Regions from separate parts of the Rhizobium sp. SRI_017 genome, predicted to be linked through region 2. Evidence: predicted binding sites of a transcription regulator. Region 2 holds the regulator's gene; the other holds the start of a gene.
The links. The regulator PhoB, encoded in region 2, activates phosphate uptake and scavenging genes when phosphate is short. The targets are predictions, from matches to a motif close to TGTCATNNANCTGTCAT.

Region 1: the regulator PhoB is predicted to act here: its motif matches at 5,049-5,065, upstream of AC2YI2_RS06520 (BtaA family protein).

Annotation. Positions count from the first base shown of each region.
Region 1 covers NZ_JBYCZP010000002.1:360,324-368,058, reverse strand. Annotated here, with positions in the region: gene AC2YI2_RS06540 (pyrophosphate--fructose-6-phosphate 1-phosphotransferase) at 1-716, shown strand, start outside; gene AC2YI2_RS06535 (transglycosylase SLT domain-containing protein) at 990-1,838, shown strand; gene AC2YI2_RS06530 (serine hydrolase domain-containing protein) at 1,849-3,264, opposite strand; gene AC2YI2_RS06525 (putative bifunctional diguanylate cyclase/phosphodiesterase) at 3,363-4,946, opposite strand; gene AC2YI2_RS06520 (BtaA family protein) at 5,110-6,360, shown strand; gene AC2YI2_RS06515 (class I SAM-dependent methyltransferase) at 6,357-7,016, shown strand; gene AC2YI2_RS06510 (glycoside hydrolase family 25 protein) at 7,194-7,735, shown strand, end outside.
Region 2 covers NZ_JBYCZP010000019.1:20,782-28,516, forward strand. Annotated here, with positions in the region: tRNA gene AC2YI2_RS29200 (tRNA-Thr) at 66-141, opposite strand; gene AC2YI2_RS29205 (NAD(P)H-dependent flavin oxidoreductase) at 278-1,237, opposite strand; gene AC2YI2_RS29210 (hypothetical protein) at 1,452-2,774, shown strand; gene phoB (phosphate regulon transcriptional regulator PhoB) at 2,843-3,526, opposite strand; gene phoU (phosphate signaling complex protein PhoU) at 3,547-4,260, opposite strand; gene pstB (phosphate ABC transporter ATP-binding protein PstB) at 4,311-5,129, opposite strand; gene pstA (phosphate ABC transporter permease PstA) at 5,142-6,464, opposite strand; gene pstC (phosphate ABC transporter permease subunit PstC) at 6,461-7,735, opposite strand, start outside.

The DNA of each region.
Region 1 (7,735 bases), on a different contig from region 2:
CGGCGGCCGAAGTCGGGGCGCATTTCTTCGACAATGTCTCGAACGAGCAGAGTGCCGCACCGAAGACGCTAGTGGTTCACGAAGTCATGGGCCGCCATTCTGGCTGGCTCACGGCCGCGACCGCCAAGGCCTACATCGAGAAGACCAGGAACAATGAGTATGTCGAAGGGCTGATGATGAATTCTCAGCTCAAGAATATCGATGCCGTCTATCTCCCCGAAATGACCTTCGACTTCCAGCAGGAGGGCGAGCGGCTGCGCAAGGTCATGGAGCGGCACAGCTTCGCCACCATCTTCGTCTCGGAAGGTGCGGGTCTTGATGCGATCGTCGCCGAGCGCGAGGCATCCGGCGAGCAGATCAAGCGCGACGCCTTCGGCCATGTGAAGATCGATACGATCAATGTCGGCAACTGGTTCTCGAAGAATCTCGGCGGCCTGATCGGCGCCGAGCGCGCCATGGTGCAGAAGTCCGGCTACTATGCCCGCTCTGCTCCGGCCAATGCCGAGGACCTGCGACTCATTCAGGGCATGGTCGACCTTGCCGTCGAAAGTGCGCTCAACCGCGTCTCCGGCGTCACTGGCCATGACGAAGACAAGGGCGGAAAGCTCAGAACCATTGAATTCGAACGCATTGCCGGCGGGAAGCACTTCGATCCGTCCATCCGCTGGTTCGGCGAAATGATGGGCGCCATCGGCCAGCCCTGGAGTGCAGCGTAACGCTTGATCCGACGGATTTCCGGGAAGTGTTGCCGTTGCGCAAGCCTCGGGTAACACTTCCTTAACTCTATGAATTCATAAAGGATTAACTATAAGGTACCGCTGAAATTTCGCGACCTCTGATCGCACGGATCATCGCCATGCCTGCCTCTGGTTGCAAAGTGACTTTTGGCGGGTTGCCGCCCAAAAGTTAATGAGGTATCAGGGCGTAACGATTTGTGAAGACTTACCTCGCGCGGTTGGCGGACCGGCAGGCAAACACGGACGGGCAAAATGGGGCAGACTCTGAAGCTGGCGACGAAGGCGTTTATGGCCACCGGCGCCTTGGTTCTGGCGGCATCCTGCAGCAGCACGGCACCAGTCTACACGGCGGTTCCGAGTAAGAAGCCCACGCAGGAAGAGATCGCCATGCTCAACCAGCTTCAGGCGACCGACACGACCGCTCTTGCAAGTCCTGACACCGTAGCACTTCAGACCCAGCCGAGCGATATGGCGACCGACCAGAGCGTCGCGATGGCCTATGCCATTCCGCAGCCCAAGCCGGCGACGGTGACTAACGATGCCGCCCAGGCGATCGACACCAATCTGGCACTTTCGACGACGACGAAGACCGCGGTCAAGACCCGCAGCATTGAGATCGCAGCTGTTGATCCGGCGATACTCCAGCTTCAGCCGGCAAGCCAGGATCCGGTCAAGGCCGAAGGCGTGACTACCAACGCCATGCTCGAGACCAAGACGCAGAATCTCGATCCCTTCGTCTCCTCCACCAAGAATACCAATCTCAACCAGCTCATCGCCAAATATTCGGCCCTCTATGACGTGCCGGAGCACCTTGTGCACCACGTCGTCCGCCGTGAAAGCAACTACAATCCGACGGCTGTTCACAGCGGTAACTGGGGTCTGATGCAGATCCGTTACAACACGGCCAAGGGCATGGGCTACGACGGCTCGCCGACCGGCCTGCTCGACGCCGAAACCAATCTCAAATATGCCGTGAAATATCTCCGTGGCGCATGGATCGTCGCCGACAAGGATGCGAAGAAAGCCGACTGGCTCTACCGCACCGGCTATTACTTCCAGGCCAAGAAGAAGGGCCTGCTCGACGAAACGGGCCTGAGATAGGCCCTTCCCCTTATTGCTCTTCAGGCGGTATGCGCGGCTGAAGTTCCGGATCCGGAACCGGCTCGCGCGCGGCAGTCACCAGCTTTTCCAAGAGTTTCGCCGGGCGATATTTCAGCCGTGACGGCGTGAGGCCAAGCCGTAGCACGACCAGGCGCTCCGACGGCACGATCGCCATCGATTGCCCATCATGGCCGACCGCCCAATAGGTATCGGCGGGCAAGGCGAACGGTTCGTCACCCTTGCGCTCGCCGCTCTCCATCTTCCAGGCCAATGCGCCGGTATAAACTCCGCCGGACAACTCCGTCGCCGTCGACACACGCTGGATATATTCCGGCGACAGCACCTGTTCGCCATTCCACTGGCCATTGTCGACAAGCAGCAGCCCGAACCGCGCCCAATCGCGCGCTGTCGCATACATCAGCGACCCGCCGGAGAACGTTCCCGCCTCATCCGGCTCCATCACGGCGCTCGTCATGCCGATACGGCCGAAAAGTGCCTTGCGCGGATAGGCGAGTGCCTCCTTCTGGTCGGTGAAGGTGTTCATCCAGAGCCGCGTGAGCAGGACAGCTGAACCCGTCGTATATTCCCACTTCTCGCCGGGCTGGGCCTCGAGCGCTTTCGAGCCGACGAAACGCGCCTGATCAGGTTCCAGAAAGAGCATCCGCGTCACGTCATTGACGTCGCCATAGGTCTCCTCAAGGTCGAGGCCGCTCTGCATCGCAAGGAGGTCGGAAATCTTGATCTTGGCGCGATCGTCGGTCCATTCGGGGAACAGCTTGTCCTGATCGTAGGACAGCTTGCCCTCGGCGATCCGCGCCGCGATCAAGGCGCCTGTCACCGTCTTGGTCATCGACCAGCCCAGCAGTGGCGTGGTCTCGCTGAAGCCTTCGCCGTAACGCTCCCCGATGATACGGCCGTCCTTGACCACGACGATCGCGCGCATATCGGGACCAGCGAGGTCAGGGTCTGCGAGCAGAGCCTGCACCGGGTCGCTCACCGGCTTGCTGACCTGATCGCCAAGTGGCCATTCGAGTTCAGACTTCTCTGCTTTGGGGATTTCCGCGAGCGCGACGGCCCGCGCCGCAGCCACGTTGCCATCAGGCACCGCGACACAGCCAAGGCCGGGGCGATAGAGCGCCGTCTGCTGAGCGACGAAGCCAAAGAGCCTGGTCGTGATTGAATCTTCGCCCCTTTCGAAGGACACGTATTTCAGGAGCGGATGACCCGGCGCCTGAACATCCTTGCTCAGCACTTCCGCTGGATCACGGCCGGCGACGAACGTGTTGGAACACACGATCTTTGCGGCATAGGCGGTGCCAACTCTCAACAATTCCGGCGGAAAGAAATAGAGCCAACCGATGGCTCCGACGACGATGGCAGCGAGCGCCAGCCCGAGCCATTTCAATATCCGCGCGACAATCCGCATGCGTCACTCCTGTTCGTCCCGACTTAATAACCGAGTGGGAAACGAATTGCGATGATTGCGGAAAATCAAATCGTGGATGGAGCTGTGGACGGACGATGTCATGCACTGACGCGCAGGGCCGTCTCGGCAAACGAGCCGGACTGGCTGTATGCGAGCGCGCTCGCGGCACTGGCCGTGAGCGGCCGCGAAATCAGGAAACCCTGTACGTCTGCGGCGCCGAGCATGCGCACCGCTTCAAGCTGGTCCTCATTCTCGATGCCCTCGACCGTCGTCTGTATCCCGAAGATCTGGCCGAGCCTGAGGATGATCTGGACGAGTTCGGTCTCGCGCCCGCCTTCGAGCATGGCTTGCGTGAAGGACCGATCGATTTTCAACCGATCGATCGGAAACTGCTTGAGATGGTTGATGCTGGAGAAACCCATGCCGAAATCGTCGATGGCAACCTTCACACCGAGGTCGCTGAGTTCGGACAGCCCTTTCCTGATAATGGCCGTGTCGATGGTGAACGCCGCTTCAGTGATCTCGATGGTCAGGCGGCTTGGCGCGACGTTGTGGATCTCTAGCAGCGTTCTGATGTGGTCGACAAATCGCGCATCGCAAAACTCGTCACCGGTGACATTCACCGCCACGCCGATCGCCTCAGGCCAGCGGCCGGCATCCTCGATGGCACGACCGAGAACGAAACGGCCGAGAGCCAGCATATGGCCCGAACGTTCGGCGATCGACAGGAAATGCTCAGGACTCAGAACACCACGTTGCGGGTGGCGCCAGCGGGCAAGCGCCTCAAAGGCGGCAATCTCGCGCGTCGTCGCGTTCACGACCGGCTGGTACTCGACAAAGAATTCCTCGCGCAGCAAACCGGAGGCGATTTCCTGTTCCGTCCGCATGCGTTCCTGCATGCCGCTCGCCAGAACACGATCGTGAAAAACATGCGCCGATCCGGCGATGTCCTTTGCAGCATAAAGCGCGAGGTCGGCACGCTTGATGACATCGGGCATCGAGAAGTCGTCCGCCTCGAAATAGGCGATACCGATGGAAACGCCGATCACAGCGCGACCTGCTCTCAGCTCGAATGGTTCTGCCGCGCGCAACTCAACCGAACGGCAGAGCCTCTCCAGATCGACATCGCTGGGCGATCCGGCAACCGTCACCACGAATTCGTCGCCGCCGAGGCGGAATATCCGTGCCTGAGGGCCGACTGCGCCGGTGACCCTGATTGAGAACAGCTGCAACAGTTCGTCGCCCGCATCATGACCCAGTGTATCGTTGACATGCTTGAACTTGTCGAGGTCGAGCAGCAGAAAAGCGGGCCGCGACCGGCCCTTCCTCCGCGCCATGGCAAAGCGCTCGATTTCCCGTTCCAGCGAGGCCCGGTTCGGCAACCCGGTCAGCCGATCATGCAGCGATAGATAGAGCAGCTCACGCTCGATGACTTCTCCCGCGCTGAGCCTGATGAGGAGCCGTTCTCTGCTGCGCCCGAACAGGAAAAAGACTGTCGCCATAAGGAGAGGCAATGCGAAGAGCAGCGCACGGAACGGCTCGTCGAGACGAAGCTCAACCGCACGGTTGCGGTGCAAGAGAAATTCGGCGACGAGCCCGAGAATGGGGAACAGTGACCCTAGCGCCAGGCCAACGATCGCATATCGCTGGGAAACCCCTGGCAGCAAAGCTCGTAACATCATGTTAGCAGCTCCTGCGACATACAGATGACGCTATCGGGCAAAAATTAATTTTCCCTTTTGATGTCCGGCCGTTGCGGCCGATCAACAGGCTATCTTTTGGACTGTCATTAAACCTTCGTTGAATCGCAATATTCCCCGGCCATCGCAATCGAGGGGAGCTGGCATGACGCAAGCGCTGAAGAAGAAGAAGAAATTCGGGCTCGACGAGCGGCTCAAAGGCGCGCTCCTGCAGCACAGGGCATTGAGTTTCGACGGCATGTCGGAACGGCTCTTTGGCCTGCTCTTCTCCGGCTTGGTCTATCCGCAAATCTGGGAAGACCCCGACGTCGACCTGCTCGCCATGGAACTCACCCCGGAGCATCGCATCGCGACGATCGCATCCGGCGGCTGCAACATGCTGAGCTATCTCGCCAAGGGCCCGGCTTCGATCGATGTCGCCGACCTCAACGCCAGCCATATCGCGCTCAACAGGCTCAAGATCGCAGCCTTCGCTCATTTGCCCGGCCATCCCGACGTGATGCGTTTCTTCGGCATCGCCAACGAACCGTCAAACGGCCAAGCCTACAAGCAGTTCATCGCACCGCATCTCGATTTCGAGACCCGACGCTATTGGGAAAAGCGTCGGCTCAACGGCCAGAAGCGCATCGACGTCTTCAACGGAAATTTCTACCGCACCGGCCTGCTCGGCCGCTTCATCGGCGCGAGCCACATGGCCGCCCGTCTCTACGGCGTCGACCTCACCGAGATCATTGAGGCGCGCACGATCGAGGAGCAGCGCGAATTCTTCGACCGCAAGATCGCACCGATCTTCGACCGCAAGGTCGTGCGCTGGATTACCGCGCGCAAGAGCTCGCTTTTCGGTCTCGGAATCCCGCCGCGGCAGTTCGATGAGCTGGCGAGCCTCACCGACGACAGGTCATTGGCCAACGTGTTGCGCGAACGCGTCGAAAAGCTCGCCTGCCATTTCCCGCTCAATGAGAACTACTTCGCCTGGCAGGCCTTCGCTCGCCGCTATCCCAGGCCCGAAGAAGGCAAGCTGCCGCCCTATCTCACGCGCGAGAGCTATCAGCCGATCAAGAACAATCTCGACCGCGTGACGCTCCATCATGCAAATTTCGAGGCCGTTCTCGCGACGAAGCCTGATGCCTCCATGGATCGCTTCGTGCTGCTCGACGCACAGGACTGGATGACCGACCAGCAGCTCAACAGCCTGTGGCGGGAAATCACCCGCACGGCGCGCGAAGGCGCCCGCATCATCTTCCGTACGGCCGCCGAGAAGAGCATCGTCGAAAACCGGCTCGCAACCGAGGTCGACCGCCGCTGGATCTATCTCCGCGAACGCTCGGAACAGCTCAACCGCAAGGACCGGTCGGCGATCTATGGCGGCTTTCACGTCTACGAGCTCGCGAAATGACCGCCGCGCCGACGATGACGCGGAGCGATCACTCCCGGCTGATGGACCGGGTCTACCGCCGGCAACGACACATCTATGACCTGACCCGAAAATACTATCTTCTGGGCCGCGACCGGATGATCCACGGGCTCGACATGTCCGAAGGTCAAAGCCTGCTCGAAGTGGGCTGCGGCACCGGCCGCAATCTGGCTGTTGTTGCCAGCCACTATCCCATGACGCGCCTCTTCGGCCTCGATATCTCCTCGGAGATGCTGGCGACGGCACGTGGCAAGCTCGCCGGCCTTCCCCATGAGGTCACGCTCCGGGAACTCGACGCAAGCCGCTTCGTGCCAGCCGATTTCGACGAGCCGGGCTTTGACCGCATCATGATTTCCTATGCGCTGTCGATGATCCCGGATTGGGAGAAGACGATCGCCGCCTCGCTCGCAGCACTCAAGCCGGGCGGCTCGCTCCACATAGCCGATTTCGGCCAGCAGGAGGGACTGCCGCGCTGGTTTGGCGCGCTGCTGCGAGGCTGGCTCCGGCGATTCCATGTCACCCCGCGTGCCAATCTCGAATCGGCTTTGCGGTCGACGATCGAGGGCGCACCCTACCGACTAGAGTTCTCAAGCCATGCACTCGGCTATGCCTGGCTCGCTGTCATCAGGCGATTGTGAATCGAAAATGGTCCGAGGCTTGCGTTACAAGCCCGGTCCGTATCGATTTGGCTTGAAACTAACCCAATTTTTACGATGATATGGAAGAACGGAGGTTCAATCCTCCTACGGCAGACATTGCGCGGGCAGCGCGTGGGGCTCAGGAGGCAGTGTGTGTCGCGTATCATCGGGGGAACAATGCGGATTCTCGCAGTTGCTATCCTGCCTCTGCTTATGGCTTTGGCGTCCTGCTCGTCCACGGATTACGATCTCGTGGAAACAGCATCCATATCCCCAAAATTCCAGGACACCGATCCACAGAATTTCGGCAAGATCACACCGCACCATCACCCGGTGCATGGCATCGACGTCTCCAAGTGGAATGGCGAGATCGACTGGATGTCTGTGAAGAACTCCGGCGTATCCTTCGTCTTCATCAAGGCGACCGAAGGCAAGGATCGGTTCGACGACAAGTTTAACCAGAACTGGCAGGGTGCGCGGGCGGCTCGCATTCCATACGCGCCCTATCACTTCTATTATTTCTGCTCGACCGCGGACGAGCAGGCCGACTGGTTCATCCAAAATGTGCCGAAGAGCGCGACATACCTTCCGCCCGTTCTCGACGTCGAATGGAATGGCGCTTCCAAGACCTGCAAATACCGCCCGTCAAAGGTGACGGCTGTTTACGAACTCAAGAAGTTCATGGACCGGCTGGAAAAGCATTACGGCAAGCGCCCGAT
Region 2 (7,735 bases):
CGCCCCGGCGGCGTATGCGGGGAAGGCGCACAACGCTCCAACGTCGAAAGATCTGGATTGAGAAGTGGTGCCGCTTACAGGACTCGAACCTGTGACCCCATCATTACGAATGATGTGCTCTACCACCTGAGCTAAAGCGGCTTATCGATCCTTCCAGCCGGACCGGAAGCGCGATCGAGACGGCTGATAGCGCCAACCGGCCGAGAATGCAAGGTGGGCGGGAAGGAAAATCGCGCTGGGGCGATTGGCCTCGCCAATTGGCTGTGGTGAGCGTGCCTCAGCCGCAGATGCGGGCCTTGGCTGCCCTGTACTCGGCATCCAGCCGCTCGACCAGCGTCCGGGTTGGGACCACGGCCTTTACGGCACTGATCCCCTGGCCGGAGCCCCAGATCTCCTTCCAGGCCTTGGGTCCAGCGGTTGCCTTCTCGAAATCCATCTTGGAGGGATCGGCGGCCGGCAGGTTGTCCGGATCCATGCCCACGGCGCGGATCGAGCCCTTGAGATAATTGCCGTGAATGCCGGTGAAATAGTTGGAATAGACGATATCGGCGGCGTTCGATTCGACGATCATCTGCTTGTATTCGTCGGTCGCGCGGGCTTCTTCGGTGGCGATGAAGGGGGTGCCGATATAAGCGAGGTCGGCGCCCATGGCCTGGGCTGCGAGGATCGCGCCGCCATTGGCGATGGCGCCCGATAGCAGCAGCGGGCCGTCGAACCATTCGCGGATCTCCTGGATCAGCGCGAAAGGCGAGAGCGTGCCGGCATGGCCGCCGGCACCGGTGGCAACCGCGATCAGGCCATCGGCACCCTTGCGGATCGCCGAATTGGCATGGCGGTTGTTGATCACGTCATGCAGCACGGTCCCGCCATAGGAATGGATCGCCTGGTTGACTTCAGGCACCGCTCCGAGCGAGGAAATCACGATCGGCACCTTGTATTTGACGCACATGGTCAGGTCGTGCTCCAGCCGCTTGTTGGACTGGTGGACGATCTGGTTGACGGCGAAGGGTGCCGCCGGCGCCTCCGGATGGGCCGCATTATGGGCGGCCAGCGTCTCGGTGATTTCGGCCAGCCATTCGTCGAGTTGGGCCTCGGGCCGCGCGTTGAGTGCCGGGAAGGAGCCGACGACGCCCGCCTTGCACTGGGCTATGACCAGCGCCGGATGGGAGATGATGAACAGCGGCGCTGCCACGACCGGCAGACGAAGATTGTCTCTGAGAATAGGCGGCAGCGCCATCGGCATTTCCATCGTTCGAATAGGTGCGCAGCTAAGCCGAAACCCCGGGATTGTTCAAGGTTGAATTTTCTATCCACCGGAAACTTGCCACGATTTGCGCGCAGTGCCTGCGGACGTATCGGTTGCCGCGTGCCGTCCCGCTTGCCAAGGCCGAAGCGAATGGTTACCGGAGAATGAATCGGCGCATGCGCGCCGCGCAATAGGGAATATCGGGTTGAGCGGACTGGAACAGGCGATCAGGAATGCGCTGGAGCGCGCCGAGCGTTCGGATCCCGATATCCGCGCCCGGATCTACCAGTCCGCCCGCAATGCGCTCGATGTCGGCCTGCGCAAGCAGGAGATATCAGACATGACTGTCGTCGAGCGCCAGCGCCAGCGGCTCGAGGTCACGATCCGCGAGATCGAGGACGAGGAGCTGTCGCGTCTGCGCTCGATCGCACAGTTCGAGCGCGTGGCGCTGGAGCGCGAACCCGAGGAAGAGCCTGAGCCCGTCGTCGAGGCACAGCAGCCACATTCGTGGCCGGTCGAGCCGCCGAGCCGCAGCCATCAACCCACGCCGCTACCAGGCTCTGAACCGCTTGACGCAGAATTCGAGGATGAGCTTCCGACATCCGCGCCCGCCATCGAGCATGTTCGACAGTCAGAGCCGGCGCAGGGTGAACGCGCCACAGAACGCGTGGAACCCATGGCGGAGTTCGCCGCCCAGAGCCGGCCTGCAGCCAATGTGCGCGGCAACGAACCTGACATTGACGACTATCTCACCGGGCTGACGGCAACGCGCGAGGCGCAGTCTTCTGCGCCGGCAGCGCAGCCACAGGCCGCCGAATGGGACGACAAGGCTGCCGAGGCCATCGCACCGACGACGAAGCGCCGCCGCAGCTTCGCTTCATTCCTCGCTTCGACCTTTGTCTATCTTTTCCTCCTCGGTATCATCGGCGGGGGCGTCTGGTGGGTCTATGACACCGGCATGATCGAGGCGGCCATGAAGGGCGGCGGCGACTTCAACCTCGTGCCCGATGCACTGCGTTCCGAGAAGACGGACCCGGCGCAAGAGGAAGCGCGGCTCGATACGCTGCGCGGCTTTTCCGGCGACTGGATTGATATCTTCAAGCCGGGCACCAATGCCGATGCAGCCAAGCCACGCGCGAAGGCGGCCATCACGGAGCATCGCGACAGCGACGGGCTTGCCACGGTCATAACCTCGAATGCACCTGATCAGGACGGCGACGTGCTGGTCGAGGTGCCGGCCGGGCTTCTACAGGATTTGGCTGGCAAGACCTCGACCATCGCGATCACCGTCAAGTCCAATAGCGACAAGCCGGCCCAGATCTACATTCAGTGCGAATTCAAGACTCTGGGCGACTGCGGCCGCCATCGCTATACGGTCACCAACGAGCGTGCCGACGAACTCATCCAGGTGAAATTCGACGGCAAGATGAGTCCGAGCTCCTCTGGCCATATCGTCATCAACAGCGATCTCACGGGCGAGGGCAGTTCGATCCGCCTCTACGGCATCCGCGTCCTGCCGGGCTCCTGACCGCTCCGGAACGGAAAACGGCCCGCCTCCTGACTGGAAGCGGGCCGTTTCTCTTTCAAAACTTCCCGTCAGACTTCCATCGCATAGCCCGCGCCGCGCACGGTGCGGATGATGTCGGGCATGTTGGAAATGTTGAGCGCCTTGCGCAGGCGGCCGACATGGACGTCCACGGTGCGTTCGTCGACATAGATGTCGTGGCCCCAGACGCCGTCGAGCAGCTGTGAGCGTGAGAAGACGCGGCCGGGCGAAGACATGAAGAACTCGAGCAGCTTGAACTCGGTCGGTCCGAGCCGGATCTCGCGCGACCGGCGATGGACGCGATAGGTCTCGCGGTCGAGCTCGACATCGCCGCATTTCAGCACCGACGAGATCGCGCTGGGACGCACGCGGCGGAGCATGGCCTTGACGCGGGCCATCAGCTCCGGCGTCGAGAACGGCTTGACGACATAGTCGTCGGCGCCGGTGGAGAGGCCGCGCACGCGCTCGCTCTCCTCGCCGCGGGCGGTCAGCATGATGACCGGCAGGCGTTCGGTCTGCGGCCGCATCCTGAGCCGCCGGCAGAGCTCGATGCCGGACACGCCAGGCAGCATCCAGTCGAGCACCAGCAGGTCCGGCACCCGTTCCTGGAGCCGGATATCGGCCTCGTCGCCGCGGCCTATCACCTCGACGTCATAGCCTTCCGCTTCGAGGTTGTAGCTGAGCAAAGTACCCAGCGCTTCCTCGTCTTCCACCACCATGATTCTCGGCTGCATCGATACTATCCTGTAGGCCGCTATTCAGCGGGCTGGACGACGGACGCGGTATTGTCGTCCTTCGGCCGTTCGCCGGCCGGCTGCTCGCCGGTCGACATGTAGTAGATGGTCTCGGCGATGTTGGTCGCATGGTCGCCGATGCGCTCGATGTTCTTGGCGCAGAACAAGAGATGCGTGCAGGGCGTGATGTTGCGCGGGTCTTCCATCATGTAGGTGAGCAGCTCGCGGAACAGCGACGTGTACATCGCGTCGATCTCTTCGTCGCGGGCGCGGATCTGCTCCGCCTTCTCAGGAGAGCGCGTCGAGTAGACGTCGAGTACGTCTTTGAGTTGGGAGAGCGCCAGTTCGGAGAGATGCTCGATGCCGCGGGCGAGCGGACGGGGGATGCCCGTCGTCTGGACTGCAATCACGCGCTTGGCGGTTGACTTGCCGAGGTCGCCGACTCGCTCGAGGTCCGAGGCGATACGGATCGAGCCGATGATTTCGCGGAGGTCCGAGGCAACGGGCTGGCGCTTGGCGATCATCAGGATGGCCTTGTCGCCGATCTCGCGCTCGGTGGCATCCACGATCGTGTCTTCCGAAATCACGCGCTGGGCAAGTGCTGCATCGGAAGTCACGAGTGCGTGAATCGCGTCGGAAACCATCTGCTCGACCATGCCGCCCATTTCGGCGATGCGGCGGGCGAGCGTCTTCAGTTCGTCGTCGAAGACGGAATAGATATGTGCGGTGGACATGTCAGTACCTCATACTGTCGGGATACGTCTAAGGGCTTCGTCGGCTGGGATCAGCCGAAGCGACCCATGATGTAGTCCTGGGTGCGCTGGTCGTCCGGATTGGTGAAGATCTTGTCGGTGTCGTTCTCTTCCACGAGATAGCCGAGGTGGAACATGGCGGTCCGCTGGGACACGCGCGCCGCCTGCTGCATCGAGTGGGTGACGATGACGATGGTGAAGTTTTCGCGCAGTTCGTGGATGAGCTCCTCGACCTTGGCGGTCGCGATCGGGTCGAGCGCCGAGCAGGGCTCGTCCATCAGGATGACTTCCGGGCTGACGGCGACGGCGCGGGCAATGCACAGACGCTGCTGCTGACCACCGGACAGGCCGGTACCGGGCTCGTGCAGGCGATCCTTGACTTCGTTCCAGAGACCGGCGCGCTGCAGGCTCTTCTCGACGATCTCGTCGATCTGCGCCTTGTTCTTGGCGAGGCCGTGGATGCGCGGGCCGTAGGAGACATTCTCGTAGATCGACTTCGGGAACGGGTTCGGCTTCTGGAACACCATGCCGACGCGGGCGCGAAGTTCCACGACGTCAAGCGACGGGCGATAGACGTCGCCGCCGTCGAGCGTGATGCTGCCGGTGACGCGGCAGCCTTCGATCGTATCGTTCATGCGGTTGAGGCAGCGCAGGAACGTCGACTTGCCGCAGCCTGACGGGCCGATGAGCGCGGTCACCGTGTTCTGGCGAACGTTCAGGTTGACGTCGTACAGCGCACGCTTCTCGCTGTAGTAAACCGACACGTCCTTGCCGATCATCTTGTAGTTCTGTTCAGTCGCCATGGTCTTGCCAACAGCCTTTTCGACTTCAATATCCGTAAGCATATTCATGATGGAAACTCCTTACCAGCGGCGTTCGAAACGCCGGCGCAACAGGATTGCGGCGAGGTTCATGATGATGAGAAAGATGAGCAGCACGATGATCGCGCCTGAGGTGCGTTCGACGAAGGCGCGTTCGGCCTCATTCGCCCACATGTAGATCTGCACCGGCAGGGCCGTCGCAGGTTCGAACGGCGTCGTCGGGTAGTCGACGACGAAGGCCACCATGCCGATAAGCAGCAGCGGCGCGGTTTCGCCGAGCGCGTTCGCCAGGCCGATGATCGTACCGGTCAGGATTCCCGGCATGGCGAGCGGCAGGACGTGATGGGTCACGGTCTGCATCTTCGAGGCGCCGAGGCCGAGGGCAGCCGCGCGGATCGACGGCGGCACGGCCTTGAGGGCAGCGCGGGTTGCGATGATGATCGTCGGCAGCGTCATCAGAGCCAGCACGAGGCCGCCGACGATGGATGCGGAGCGCGGCATGCCGATGAAGTTGATGAAGATTGAAAGGCCGAGCAGACCATAGACGATGGATGGAACGGCGGCGAGGTTGTTGATGTTGACCTCGATCAGGTCGGTCCAGCGGTTCTTCGGTGCGAATTCCTCGAGATAGATCGACGCACAGACACCGATCGGAAGCGCCAGCGCCAGCACGATCAGCATTGTATAGATCGAGCCGAGAATGGCGACGCCGAGACCCGCCGCTTCCGGGCGGCTCGATGCGCCAGCCGTGAAGAAAGCCGGATTGAAATGCTCGCGGAGCGCGCCGGCGTCAGAGAGCTTGTTCATGATCTGAACTTGCGTGTCGGAGATCTTGCGGTCGCTTTCAGGCACGGTCAGGTCGATCTGACCCTTGAAGGCGGAGTCGATATTGGCCGAGGCCAGGAAGGTGACTGGGATCGTCTTGCCGATGATATCAGGATTGGCGATCACCAAATCACGCAACTGGGCACGCACGCCGTCGGAAACGAAGCCCTTGAGCTTGGCGATCTCCGGACGATTCTTCGGATCGATGCCGACGATCTTGGCGACGGCGTCGCGCGCAAGATTCGGATAGTTCGCCGTCACCAGCACCTTGGGGTCGGTGGCGCGCTTGTTCAAGGGGTCGATGATCTTTTCCGAGAACTCGACTGGAACTGTGATCATCGTCTGGAAGAAGGCGGTATAGCCCTTGGAGAAGATCGAGACCAGCAGCAGCACGAGGAAGGCGAGCCCGATGATGATGGCCGCCGCACCATACATGCGGAACCGCTTCTCTGCGGCGCGGCGGCCCTTGATGCCGATATCGCGAGAGCCAGTAGCGGACGTGGGCGAAGAGGCTGTGGGATTAAGGACAGCGTCGGTCATTCGTACTGCTCCCGGTACTTGCGGACGATGTAGAGGGCGTAGACATTCATGGCGAGCGTCAGCACGAAGAGCGTGATGCCGAGCGCGAAGGCGACGAGCGTCTGCGGGGAGTTGAATTCAAGGTCGCCGGTCAACTGGTTGACGATCTTGACGGTGATGGTGGTCATCGGCTCGAAGGGCGAGAACTGCAGGTTGGCAGCAACGCCGGCCGCGAGAACCACAATCATGGTTTCGCCGATGGCCCGCGAGCCGGTGAGCAGCAGCGCACCCATGATGCCCGGCAGGGCGGCGGGCAGGATGACCCGCTTCATGGTTTCGGACCGCGTGGCGCCAAGGCCGAGCGAACCGTCGCGCATCGCCCGCGGCACCGCGGTGATGATGTCGTCCGACAGCGAGGAGACGAAGGGGATGAGGCGGATGCTCATCACGAAGCCTGCTGTCAGGACGCTCTGCGCTTCGATGAAGTTGGTGTAGTTGCCCGACAGCGCGCCCCACAGGCCCGCCGAGAAGTCCCGGAAGAACGGTCCGATCGTGATCAGCGCGAAGAAGCCGTAGACGATGGTCGGGATGCCGGCGAGGATTTCAAGCAGCGGCTTGACGATCGAGCGGACCCGCCTGGAGGCGTATTCGGCCATGTAGATGGCCGCAAAAAGACCGATCGGAACAGCAATCAGCATTGCAACGAGGGCGATATACATCGTGCCGAGCAGCAGAGGGATCAGGCCGAATTGACCGGCGGAGTTGCCCTCCGTCGAGAAGCGCGGGTCCCAAACCGTTCCGAAGAAGAAGTTGACCGGCGAGACCTGGCCGAAGAACCGGACCGTCTCGGAAAACAGCGAGCCGACAATGCCGAACGTGGTCAGGATCGCGATCGTTGAAGAGATGATCAGCGCCCAGAGCATGAAGCGCTCGACATTGTTGCGTGCGCGGAAGGTCGGGGAGACCCGGGTATAGGAGTAGGCGGCCCCGGCGAGCGCAAGCAGGATCGTAACGATCGCAACGCCCCACTTCATGGTGGCGGTTTCGCTGACCAGCCGTTTGGCGGCCTCGACCATGAAGGGCTGCGGATCCTGCGCGAGCGGTAGTCCCTTGGAACCCAGCATGGACTTGAGTTTTGTGATGTCCCCATCGACGGAGGTGCGTTCTTCGGTCGTGAGACGGCCATATCCGGTCGCGATCGAATTGACCATGCCGTAGATCACGTCCTGCTCGTTCTGCGACTTTGCGAGATGTTCCGATGGAAGCGAGGCGCGGACGGAGCGGTCGACGTA